One region of the Erwinia magellanica genome, then DNA from elsewhere that is predicted to be linked to it. Evidence: predicted binding sites of a transcription regulator. Region 1 holds the regulator's gene; the other holds the start of a gene.
The links. The regulator CRP, encoded in region 1, controls carbon source genes, mostly activating them, when cyclic AMP is high. The targets are predictions, from matches to a motif close to ATGTGANNNNNNTCACAT.
Positions count from the first base shown of each region.

Region 2: the regulator CRP is predicted to act here: its motif matches at 3,669-3,686, upstream of azuC (stress response protein AzuC).

Region 1 covers NZ_JBCHVC010000004.1:48,810-54,045, reverse strand. The annotation lists gene AAH450_RS14770 (YccS/YhfK family putative transporter) at 1-975, opposite strand, end outside; gene crp (cAMP-activated global transcriptional regulator CRP) at 1,034-1,666, opposite strand; gene AAH450_RS14760 (OsmC family protein) at 1,975-2,388, shown strand; gene AAH450_RS14755 (phosphoribulokinase) at 2,427-3,296, opposite strand; gene AAH450_RS14750 (YheU family protein) at 3,368-3,586, opposite strand; gene AAH450_RS14745 (hydrolase) at 3,588-4,580, opposite strand; gene AAH450_RS14740 (LysE family translocator) at 4,666-5,236, shown strand, end outside.
Region 2 covers NZ_JBCHVC010000004.1:270,990-276,225, forward strand. The annotation lists gene AAH450_RS15725 (type III effector HrpK domain-containing protein) at 1-883, shown strand, start outside; gene AAH450_RS15730 (hypothetical protein) at 994-1,338, shown strand; gene AAH450_RS15735 (chaperone modulator CbpM) at 1,502-1,801, opposite strand; gene cbpA (curved DNA-binding protein) at 1,798-2,745, opposite strand; gene AAH450_RS15745 (SDR family oxidoreductase) at 3,019-3,216, opposite strand; gene azuC (stress response protein AzuC) at 3,515-3,592, opposite strand; gene mntP (manganese efflux pump MntP) at 3,777-4,346, opposite strand; gene AAH450_RS15755 (DUF1158 family protein) at 4,777-5,019, shown strand; gene AAH450_RS15760 (alpha/beta hydrolase) at 5,085-5,236, shown strand, end outside.

The DNA.
Region 1 (5,236 bases):
GGCGATACGGCTGAAATGATAATAACAAAAGGTGCCCACCGGATTGTCCGGGTGCTGGCGGGAGATCTTCTCCAGCGCCTGTAGCTGCTTATCCATCGTGAAGCGTTCAGGCAGCTTGTGATAAAGAATATCGTCAGCCAGTACGCGAAGCCGGGCGGCGATGGTTTGCGCATTCCAGCGGATCACCGCTTCAGCATGGCTCTGCTCTACCAGCTTCTGAACCTCTTCGGGCTGATGCAGGCTGACCGAAATATGTTCCTGCAAATCCAGCGCCACCTGGAACGCTCTGGTCAGGCGTTTGTGATGGTTATAGCGGGTGGCAGAGAGCATATGCATCTGCTGGTAGCAGGTAGTGATCAGATCGACAGCTTTCTGCTGCCGGGCCAGCAGTGGTGGCAGCGCCTTTTCAGGATCTGTCAGCTGGGTCAGCAGGGAATATTTGGCTTCGCAGTAGCCCGCCAGCTCGCGGTAGAGCAGGCTGAGCGTCTCCCGCATCGGCTGCTCTTTCCACAGCCAGAACCAGAACCAGTTAAAAAGGCCATACCAGATGGTGCCCAGCACGTAGAGCATTGGCGGTTCCCATATTGGCATCCGGCCAGCCAGGCTGAGGGTGAAAATAGCGGCAATCAGCGAGCCGGGCAGCAGTCGGCCATGCAGCGGGCTGATCTCACCGGTTATGCCCAGCAGCATCGTCATGGTGAAGAGAATAGCGGGTAAAGGCACCGCATGTCCGCCCAGATACTGGATCAGGAAGCTGCTGAAGGCGAACAGGCTTCCGCCGATGATCAGGCGTTTGAAGAAGCGTTTGTGAGGAGTATCAAGACCAGCGATGTTGCAACAGGCAGGCACTAAAGAGAAAAGCAGGCCCCGTTGCAGGTCACCCAGCAGCCAGCCGACAGCCACCGGTAAGCAGAGCACCAGCGTCTGGCGCAGCGCGTAGTTCACTTCAGGGTGATAGATCAGTCGACGCCACATCACTCCGTACCAAATAAAAAGGCGCAACAAGAGCTGTTGCGCCGTGGATCAGAGCCGATCAGCGTGTGCCGTAGACAACGATGGTTTTACCATGTGCTGAGATCAGGTTCTGATCTTCCAGCATTTTCAGAATACGGCCTACGGTTTCGCGTGAGCAGCCAACAATCTGCCCAATCTCCTGACGGGTGATTTTGATCTGCATCCCGTCCGGGTGGGTCATGGCGTCGGGTTGCTTCGCCAGGTTGAGCAGGGTCTGCGCAATGCGACCTGTGACATCAAGGAAAGCTAAATTGCCCACTTTCTCTGAGGTAACCTGAAGTCGACTCGCCATCTGTGCCGAGAGGCGCATCAGAATGTCAGGGTTGACCTGAATAAGCTGACGGAATTTTTTATAAGAGATTTCAGCCACTTCACAGGCTGTTTTCGCACGTACCCACGCGCTACGCTCCTGACCTTCTTCAAACAGGCCAAGTTCGCCAATGAAGTCACCCTGGTTGAGGTAAGAGAGGATCATCTCTTTGCCTTCTTCATCCTTGATAAGCACCGCTACTGCGCCTTTGACGATGTAGTAGAGGGTTTCTGCCTTTTCACCCTGATGAATCAGCGTGCTCTTGGATGGATACTTATGAATATGGCAATGTGACAGGAACCATTCAAGTGTCGGGTCTGTTTGCGGTTTGCCGAGAACCATTCGCTGTTATCCTCTGTTGTCATCGTGCCTAAATACAGGGGCAGAGTTCCCTGTCAGGCGTTGAAATAATCAAGCGTTTCCCATCAGGAAATGTATTCGGGCCTCTGTGAAAAGCCTGGCTCGTTATGTTGTCTTGTTTCGTCGTGCCTGTAGAGTACTGACGAAAATATTACAGCTTTGTTTGTAGCACAGCTTTCAGTGAGTGTCTTCTGTTGTCTCGCTTCAGCATAGTGTGAAAACTGCCACATTGCCGTTTTTCAGGCTAAAGCGTAATCTGATGTTAACTAAATGAATTAGAGGAACTTGTTATGCAGGCTCGGGTCAAGTGGGTTGAAGGGTTAACGTTTTTGGGAGAATCCTCATCGGGACACCAGGTATTGATGGATGGAAACGCCGGGGATAAAGCGCCAAGTCCTATGGAAATGGTGCTGATGGCTGCGGGTGGATGCAGCGCCATCGACGTGGTCTCTATTCTGCAAAAGGGCCGTCATAACGTAAAGGATTGCGAGGTGAAGCTCACCTCAGAGCGGCGCGAAGAGGCTCCCCGCCTCTTCACCCATATTAATCTGCACTTTATTATCAGCGGCGTCGGGCTGAGTGACAAAGCCGTCTCGCGCGCTGTCGATCTTTCGGCAGAGAAGTATTGCTCTGTGGCGCTGATGCTGGGTAAAGGGGTTAATATGACCCACAGCTATGAAGTGATCGAATTACAGGAAAAGTAGATCGCTGAGCAGGGGAGTAACGTCTGTTTACCGGGGCGTTACTCAATTTTCTTGCCCTGAATCAGACGTTTAACCAACGGCCCCATAATCAGCTCCATTGCCAGCCCCATTTTCCCGCCCGGCACCACCAGCGTATTGATATGCGAGATAAAGGATCCCTGTAGCATCGACAACAGGTAGGGGAAGTCAATATCTTCCAGCGCCTGGAAGTGGATCACCACAAAGCTTTCATCCAGCGAAGGGATAGCCCTGGCTGCAAAGGGATTGGAGGTATCCACCGTCGGCACACGCTGGAAGTTAATGTGTGTGCGCGAAAACTGCGGCGTAATGAAGTTAATGTAATCCTCCATTGAGCGCACCACTGAATCCATTACCGCTTCACGCGAATGGCCGCGTTCGCTGGTGTCACGCACCAGCTTCTGGATCCACTCCAGGTTAACGATAGGCACCACGCCTACCAGCAGATCGACATGGGCAGCCACGTTATTCTGTGGGGTCACCACGCCACCGTGCAACCCTTCATAAAACAGCACGTCGGTAGGTTCGGGCAGCGGCTGCCAGGGTGTAAAGGTGCCCGGCACCTGATTCCACGGCACCGCTTCATCATAGGTATGCAGATACTTGCGGGATTTACCGCTGCCGGTGCGGCCATACTCGGTAAAAGTTTGTTCCAGCAGCGCAAAGTCGTTGGCTTCCGGGCCAAAATAGCTGATATGGCGGCCCATATCGCGCGCCTTGCGGATCGCCATATCCATTTCAGGGCGGGTATAGCGGTGAAAGCTGTCCCCTTCCACTTCGGCGGCATGCAGGCCAAGCTGCTGAAAAATCTTTCTGAAGGCCAGGCTGGTGGTGGTGGTTCCCGCCCCGCTGGATCCCGTTACGGCAATCACCGGATGTTTGGCTGACATGCATATACCTCCCTGAGAAAAGTCGCTTCGCATTGGTACCATGTTTCAGGCATGGGTGTCATCTCTGCCTGTTAACCTGTCACCTGACCGCGCGGCATAATATTGACGGTCTCGTGCAGCTCAGACCAGACCAGCACCGCTTCGCCGCTGGTTAACTGGCGGCGAACATCCTCAACCTTCTGTTCCAGCGAGCGTTCCTGTTCGCCGTAGTCGGTACCTTCTCGCAGGACAAAAGATTCAATCAGGTTGTCCAGGGTCTCACTGTCTAAGTCCTTCCAGGGAATTATCACGTTAATTGTCCAGCCAGGTTGAAAGCCATTGCGGAATGCGTTGTTCAAGCCACATCTGGGGCTTGCGCAGGGTGCCACCGACAAACCCCACGTGCCCGCCATAGTCTGTCAGCTGGTAGGTGACAGCGGAAGGCAGCAAATGGGCGGCGGGGATCACCTCATGGGTCATAAAGGGATCGTCTTTAGCATGGATGATCAGTAACGGTTTCTCCACTCTGGGCAGTAAAGGCATTGCGCTACAGCGGCGATAATAGTCGGTGGCGTCCAGAAAACCGTGGGCACGAGCGGTGATCGCATCATCAAAATCGCGCAACTTTTTCAGCGCCCTGAGTCCCTTCAGCTCAAGGGGCAATGTGCCCGGCCAGGCGAGCAGCTTGCGCTCTGCATTCTGCTTAAGAAGAGAGAGCAGATAGCGCTGATAGAAGCGGGAAACTCCCTGCTCCAGCTTCAGGCTGCAAGGTTCCAGCATTAACGGGGCAGAGACCACCACGCCCGCGTCCAGCGCGCAGGCTGCTCCCTGTTCGCCCATCAGGCAGGCCAGCATGTTGCCGCCGAGCGAGAAGCCGACGGCGGCAGTGGGGACTTGCCCCCACTCCTCACGCAGCCAGGTGAGAAAATAGCTGGCATCGCCGGTTTCTCCGGAGTGATAGATGCGCCGCAGGCGGTTGGGTACGCCGCTACAACCGCGAAAATGCATCACGACGCCCAGCCAGCCTCGTTCTTTGCAGACCTGAAGCAGCCCGTGCGCATAGGGACTGTGAACGCTGCCTTCCAGACCATGAAACAGTACCACTCGCGGTTTATGCCGGGCGCGGGCCGGATCTTCGCTCCAGGCGAGATCGACAAAATCCGTGTCCGGCAAAGTCAGTCTCTGCCAGTGAGGCGTAAGCAACATGCGGCGGCGAACCAGCCGTGGCAGAATGGTTTGCAGATGGGCATTACTCATGCCGGCAAGCGGCTCAAACGGCATGGATGCAGGGTGATTAAAATTCATGTTCAAAATGCTTGTACGATCTCCGTCACATTGCTAGCTTCGTGAGGTTCGTTTCTGGTCAGGGGGTGAGGAGCACCCGTTTCATATGGAACTGAGTCTGTTTTTATCAATGTTGGGCTTTTTATGGGTGGCGGCTATCACGCCGGGACCTAATAATATGTTACTCACCGCCTCCGGCGCCAATTTTGGTTTTCTTCGCTCGTTATGGCTGCTGATCGGCATCATGATTGGCATGCAGGTAATGCTGCTGATGGTCGCGTTTGGTATCGGTGGGCTGATTCTGCTTTATCCCTCTCTGCACCTTGTGCTGAAAATTGGCGGAAGCCTCTATCTTCTCTGGCTGGCATGGAAAATCGGCACGGCTGAGTATGAGAAGCTGGAAACGGATAATGCACCCAACACGCCAATGCCGTTCTGGCAGGGTGGCCTGCTACAGCTGATTAACCCTAAAGCCTGGTTGATGGCACTGGGGGCCGTGGCCAGCTTCAGCCTGGCCGGGGAAGCCTACCAGAGTTCGGTGGTGGCCATCAGCATTGGCATGGCGCTGGTCAATCTGGTGTCAGGCATTATCTGGCTGGGCTTTGGCGCGGTGATTGGCCGTGTCCTGCGCAGCCGACGTGCCTGGACTATTTTTAACGTTGCGATGGGTCTGCTGA
Region 2 (5,236 bases), 220 kb from region 1:
GATGCAGGGCGACCTGAAGGGGGAAGCGGTAAAAGTCCCCACAACGCAGGAGGTAGTGAACAGTCAACCCGAGCTGAAGCAGGAGATCGAGCGTTCTTATAACGAGAGCTTTACCCAGGGCAAGGCGGTGGAAAGCGGGCTGAAGAACAATAAAAAAACCGATGCCACAGAGGTGCTAAGCGATGTCGACCGGCAGAAGGCCGCCTATGAAGCGGCTATTCCGGAAAGCGTTACTACCGCCGCTCAGGATGGCTACGCTGAAGCCACGCTGAAAGCGCTGACCACGACCGGCAAAGGCATGAGCGTGCTCAAAGATTTGAAAGAGGCCGGGACGCTGCCAAAAGAGAGCGATCTGCAAAAAATGACCGGTAAAGAGATGCTTTCACAGCTGCGCGATAACGTGGAAAAGCAGACCAGCGCCGCGGGGCTAAGTACCAGCGGGAAAAGTGTTGTTGCGGGCGGGGGCGCGCTGGGCGTGGCGGGTATGATTTCACTCTCAGACCAGCTGAAATCTGGCGACAAGGCAGCAGCAGCGAAAACGATTTACGACGGCGTGAAAGGCGCGTCAGAGCTGGGCAAACTTGGTTATAATGCTGTAGCTAACGCACTGGCGAAAGACGCCTCCGCAGGCCTGGGCAGAATGGCGGGTGCCGTGGCGGGCCGCGTGGTGGGAATGGTCGCAGGGGAAGCCGCTGGCCTGGCCGCCGCTGGCGCATTAGGTGCCGCTGCCGGGCCTGTGGGCTGGGCCATTGATGCCGTGCTGGCAATAGGCTTTGGCATCAAGGCGATCATTGATGCGGTGAACAAGCATAAAGATCAGAAGACCTTCGACCATAACGTCGATCCCACTCTGACGCAGTTTGGCATTCCCAAAGCGCACTAGCCCAGGCTGGGGGAAACCGCGACCGCAACGATCTTACCAGTGAAAGCATTTGTAAATGGAAACGGGCTGATGGAAGATAAAAGTCACTTTGCCTTTTATAAGGAGCAGGTATGAAAAAAGTAGTGATGCTGCTCGCCATTCTGGCAGCAACCGGTGCCGCGCAGGCCGCAGATGACGCTGAAGATCCCGCAGTGGGCTATATCGCCAATCTCTGTACAGTGGTGACGCAGGATAAAACGAACGACTCAGCAGAGAGCTATATCACTAAGCTCAAAGCGCTGAACGCGCGGGGCCAGTCGCCTTCCGCTCAGCAAAAACCGGAGTTCGATGAAGATGAAGCCAGAACCGTTGTCGCGGCCTGGATGAACCTGAATGACCAGCAGAAAGCGCAGGCCCGCCAGAGTCCTGAGGCGTGTCAGAACGCCACGCTGGATCAGTATCAGAGTCAGGACTAATAAGCCTGTGCAGGGTATAAACATCCCGGCAGGGGCTTATTCGGCCCTGCCGGACTGGGGCAAACCTGCTCGCTGTCAGGCCATGAGTAACGCGGTAACGCGCGTTAGCATCCCCTCTCAGGCCGGTGAGCAACCGGCCTGTTAATTCAGCGTTTGAAAGCTTTCAGCCGCTGTGCAGCAGCCGCTCCAGCTGCCGCCTGAGCAGAAGGTTTTCCTTTTCCAGCCTGTCGACTTTATCCAGCAGCGTCAGTGCCAGGGCGATGCCTGACCACTCCAGATCCAGTTCAATCTGCAACCTTCTTGCGCGCCGCAACTGGTGCACAGCGTAATAGTCAAAAACCCACTGCGGCTCGCTCTCAGTCGGCGTGATAACGCCCAACCCCACCACTTCCGTTAACTCCTCCGGGGAAATATCTACCGACCGGCAGATCTCAATAACGGTATACCTTACGTGTTCAGTCATGATGCGGACTCCCATGCTGCGCGCGGATCAAACGCGGCTTTTTCCGCCAGCTCACGCCACAGCGCGGCACTCTGTTCATCGGCTTTAGCGGGCATGACCACTTTAAGAATGGCATAGAGATCGCCGCTGCTGGTTTTACCGGACAATCCCTTGCCCCTGACGCGAAGCCGCTGCCCGTTCTGGCTGCCGGGCGGGATGGTCAGCGATATTTTTCCGGTAAGGGTAGGAACCTGAACGGTTGCGCCCAGAGCGGCTTCCCACGGTGCCACCGGCACCACAATTTGCAGGTTTTGCCCGTCAACCTCGAACAACGGATGGGGCGCCAGCCGGATAACCAGGTAGAGATCGCCGTTAGCTGCGCCCTGGCTGCCCGCCACGCCCTGGCCTTTCAGGCGGATACGCTCGCCATCTGTGACCCCTGCCGGTATTTTTACCTTCAGCGTTTTTTTCACTTCATCGATCTGTCGGCCAGATGCATCCAGAACCGGTACGGTGAAGGAGACGGTGCGGCTTTCGCCTGCCAGCGTCTCTTCAAGGAACAGCGGCACTTCCATCTCCAGATCCTGACCGCGTCTGGGTGGATGTCGTCGCGTTTGCCCCTGAAACCCGCTGGCATGGCGGCCAAAGACAGACTCAAAGAAGTCAGAATAGTCGCTCGCGCTGCCCTGCTCATGCTGCCAGTGGCCGTCGCCAGCGCCGGGCGGCGGCCCGGAAAAACGGGGATCGTCGCGATGCTGGCGGAGCAGGTCATACTCGGCCCGACGGTCGCTGTCTTTCAGCACCTCGTAAGCTTCCGCCATCTGTTTAAACTTGCGCTCGGCATCCGCCTCGGTACTGACGTCCGGATGATATTTTCGCGCCAGCCGTCGGTAAGCCGTTTTAATCGTTTTTAAATCGGCTGTAGGTTCAACCTCCAGCAGCGCATAATAGTCTTTAAATTCCATCTGATTACACCTTCTTTTCAGCACGTTGTGGGCGGTAAGCCAGGCTCAATCCATCGAAAATTCAGGCCCGTGAACAGGGCCTTAATCGGTGTACACAGTGAGTGTAAGGCGTAATGCAGCAACGTGAAGAAAAAATCAGACCATCCTGCCGTTGGCACGGATAACCTGACCGTTGATCCAGCCGCTCTGGTTACCGCCAGGAAAGCCCCACGGCGGCATTATCATCCGGCTGACCCAGGCGCTGCATCGGGTTCAGGTTGGCCAGATTCTGGATCAGCGCTTCGCTTTACCTGTCATAAACAGCTCGGTAGCGATCGGCCCCGACGCAACGGCATTGACGGTTATCTGACGCCCGCGCAACTCTCTGGCAAAGGTAGGGGAAACGGCTTCCACGGCGGCTTTAGTACCGTGATAAATCGCGTAGTCAGGCATCTTTAAGCTGATGGCGGAGCTGGCTGGTCTGGGGATCATTCAGGTGCCGCATTACCGGATAAAGCAGGAACTGGCAGAGAACAAACTGAAAATCATCCTTCCTGAGATGCCGCCTCACCGATTCCGGTTTCGATGCTTTATCTGCAAAATTGCCAGCTGTCACAGCGGGTCAGGAGATTTAACTGGAATAGAGAAAACTTTCAGTACGCGGAACAGTGAGGAGCACCGTTGACCGGTTCAGGACGGGTAAAGCAGGAAGTGTTAAGGCTGGGTGTGGCAGGTGATAACCGCCGGTCTTTCCCTGACCGCGGCTATCGAGGGTTTCTGGCCCGCACCATTAATACATGGCACCCGGCGGCACGTGTTTAAAGGTTTCAACATAGCTGTGCAACACGCGTTTAAGTAATTTTTTCATTTCGATCTCTCTGCTTCAAATTTTATTAGTAAAGTGCAAAAAAATTATACAATACGCACCTTTTCCAGGCAAATAAATTTGAACCAGATCACATAAATGAGTTTTATCAGCAGAAGAAAAAGTGAAACAGAGGGCAAAGAGGCGGGCTGCTGCCCGCCGGAGGCATCAGGAAATTCCTGCAAAATCAGGCAAAAAGATCCAGATGCTCGATAAGGATGCTGCTGCCAATAGTAATCAGCACTACGCCGCCGAAAATCTCGGCCCATTTGCCCATTACCGGGCCAAGGAAGCGCCCCAGTAATATACCGGTAGTGGCCATAATCATGGTTGACGCGCCAATCGCCAGCGCGGTAGCGACAATATTGACCTGCAAGAAAGCCAGACCGACACCCACTGCCATCGCATCCAGACTGGTTGCCACCGCCGTGGCGGCCAGCAGCATAAAGCTGTGGCTTTGCGGTGCTTCGTCAAGGTTCTCTTTTTTACGGAAGCCTTCCCGGATCATGCGGGCGCCCAGCACAAACAGCAAAATAAAGGCAACCCAGTGATCCCAGGCCATCACGTAACGGCTGGCGGCTATGCCGACACCCCAGCCAATCAGCGGAGTAAGCGCCTCAATAACACCAAAGATTAATCCCGTCCGCAGCGCCTCTTTCACCGTGGGTCGGTGCAGACAGGCGCCTTTGCCAATAGCCGCCGCAAACGCGTCCATCGACATGCCAAAGGCCAGAATAAGAGTGGCGTACATGTTCATTGTGGTTATACCGGCTTGAGGCCCCCGAAGGCCCTCAACGCATCATAAAAACAGATCCCGCTGTAAAAATAAGCGGCAGCGGGTGAAAGTGTGACGCATCCTACCACGCGTTTCCCATAAAAAAAAGACAACAAAATCAGGGGTTTGAGTATAGCCTTGGCTATACTTTTTAACGAATGCTAATTCTGTACGAAAAAAAACGCCAAAAAGCCTAAAAGAATTACTACGTTAAAGGGGACATCCCTGACGGGACTGGGGGAATTCCAGGCAAAAAGAGGGGGTTTTATCTAAGCTGAGACAGAAAAAATATTTATCAGGGATGCTTATTCAGCGCATCAATGGCTTTGAAAAACGCCAGGTCCGGTACTTCAGATTGAACCTGAAGCCCGATTGCCGGAAAATGGCCGCTTCTGACCAGAATGGAATAATGATGAAAAACCCGTTTCTGACCTTTTTAATGCCGATGAGCACCCTGATGCTGGGCATGCTCTCCGCCTTGTTACTGCCTGCGCCCTGGTTTGGCCTCAGCCTCACTTACCGGCTGATGGCGATATTCCATCTCAGCGATATCGGCCAGCTCTATACGCTGGTCTTTTGTCTGTGGTTCCTGCTGCTGGGCGCCGTTGAATATTTTATTATCCGTTTCATTTATCTGCGCTTTGTAAAAGTCTGAGACCTGAACGCTGTGTTTGATTTCGTAAGGTTAACCCTGGTAAAACGATAAAGAAGAGGATAGGGATGCTACAGCGAACCAGAATCTGGCTGAAACGCACGCTTTTCGTGGCAATAATGGCGCTGGTGGTGCTGTTGGGGCTGCGCGTGGTGCTGACCGAGCGCGGGCCGGATTTAGCGCTGTGGCACACCTGGGTGCCGGAAGAGCTGAGTGAGAG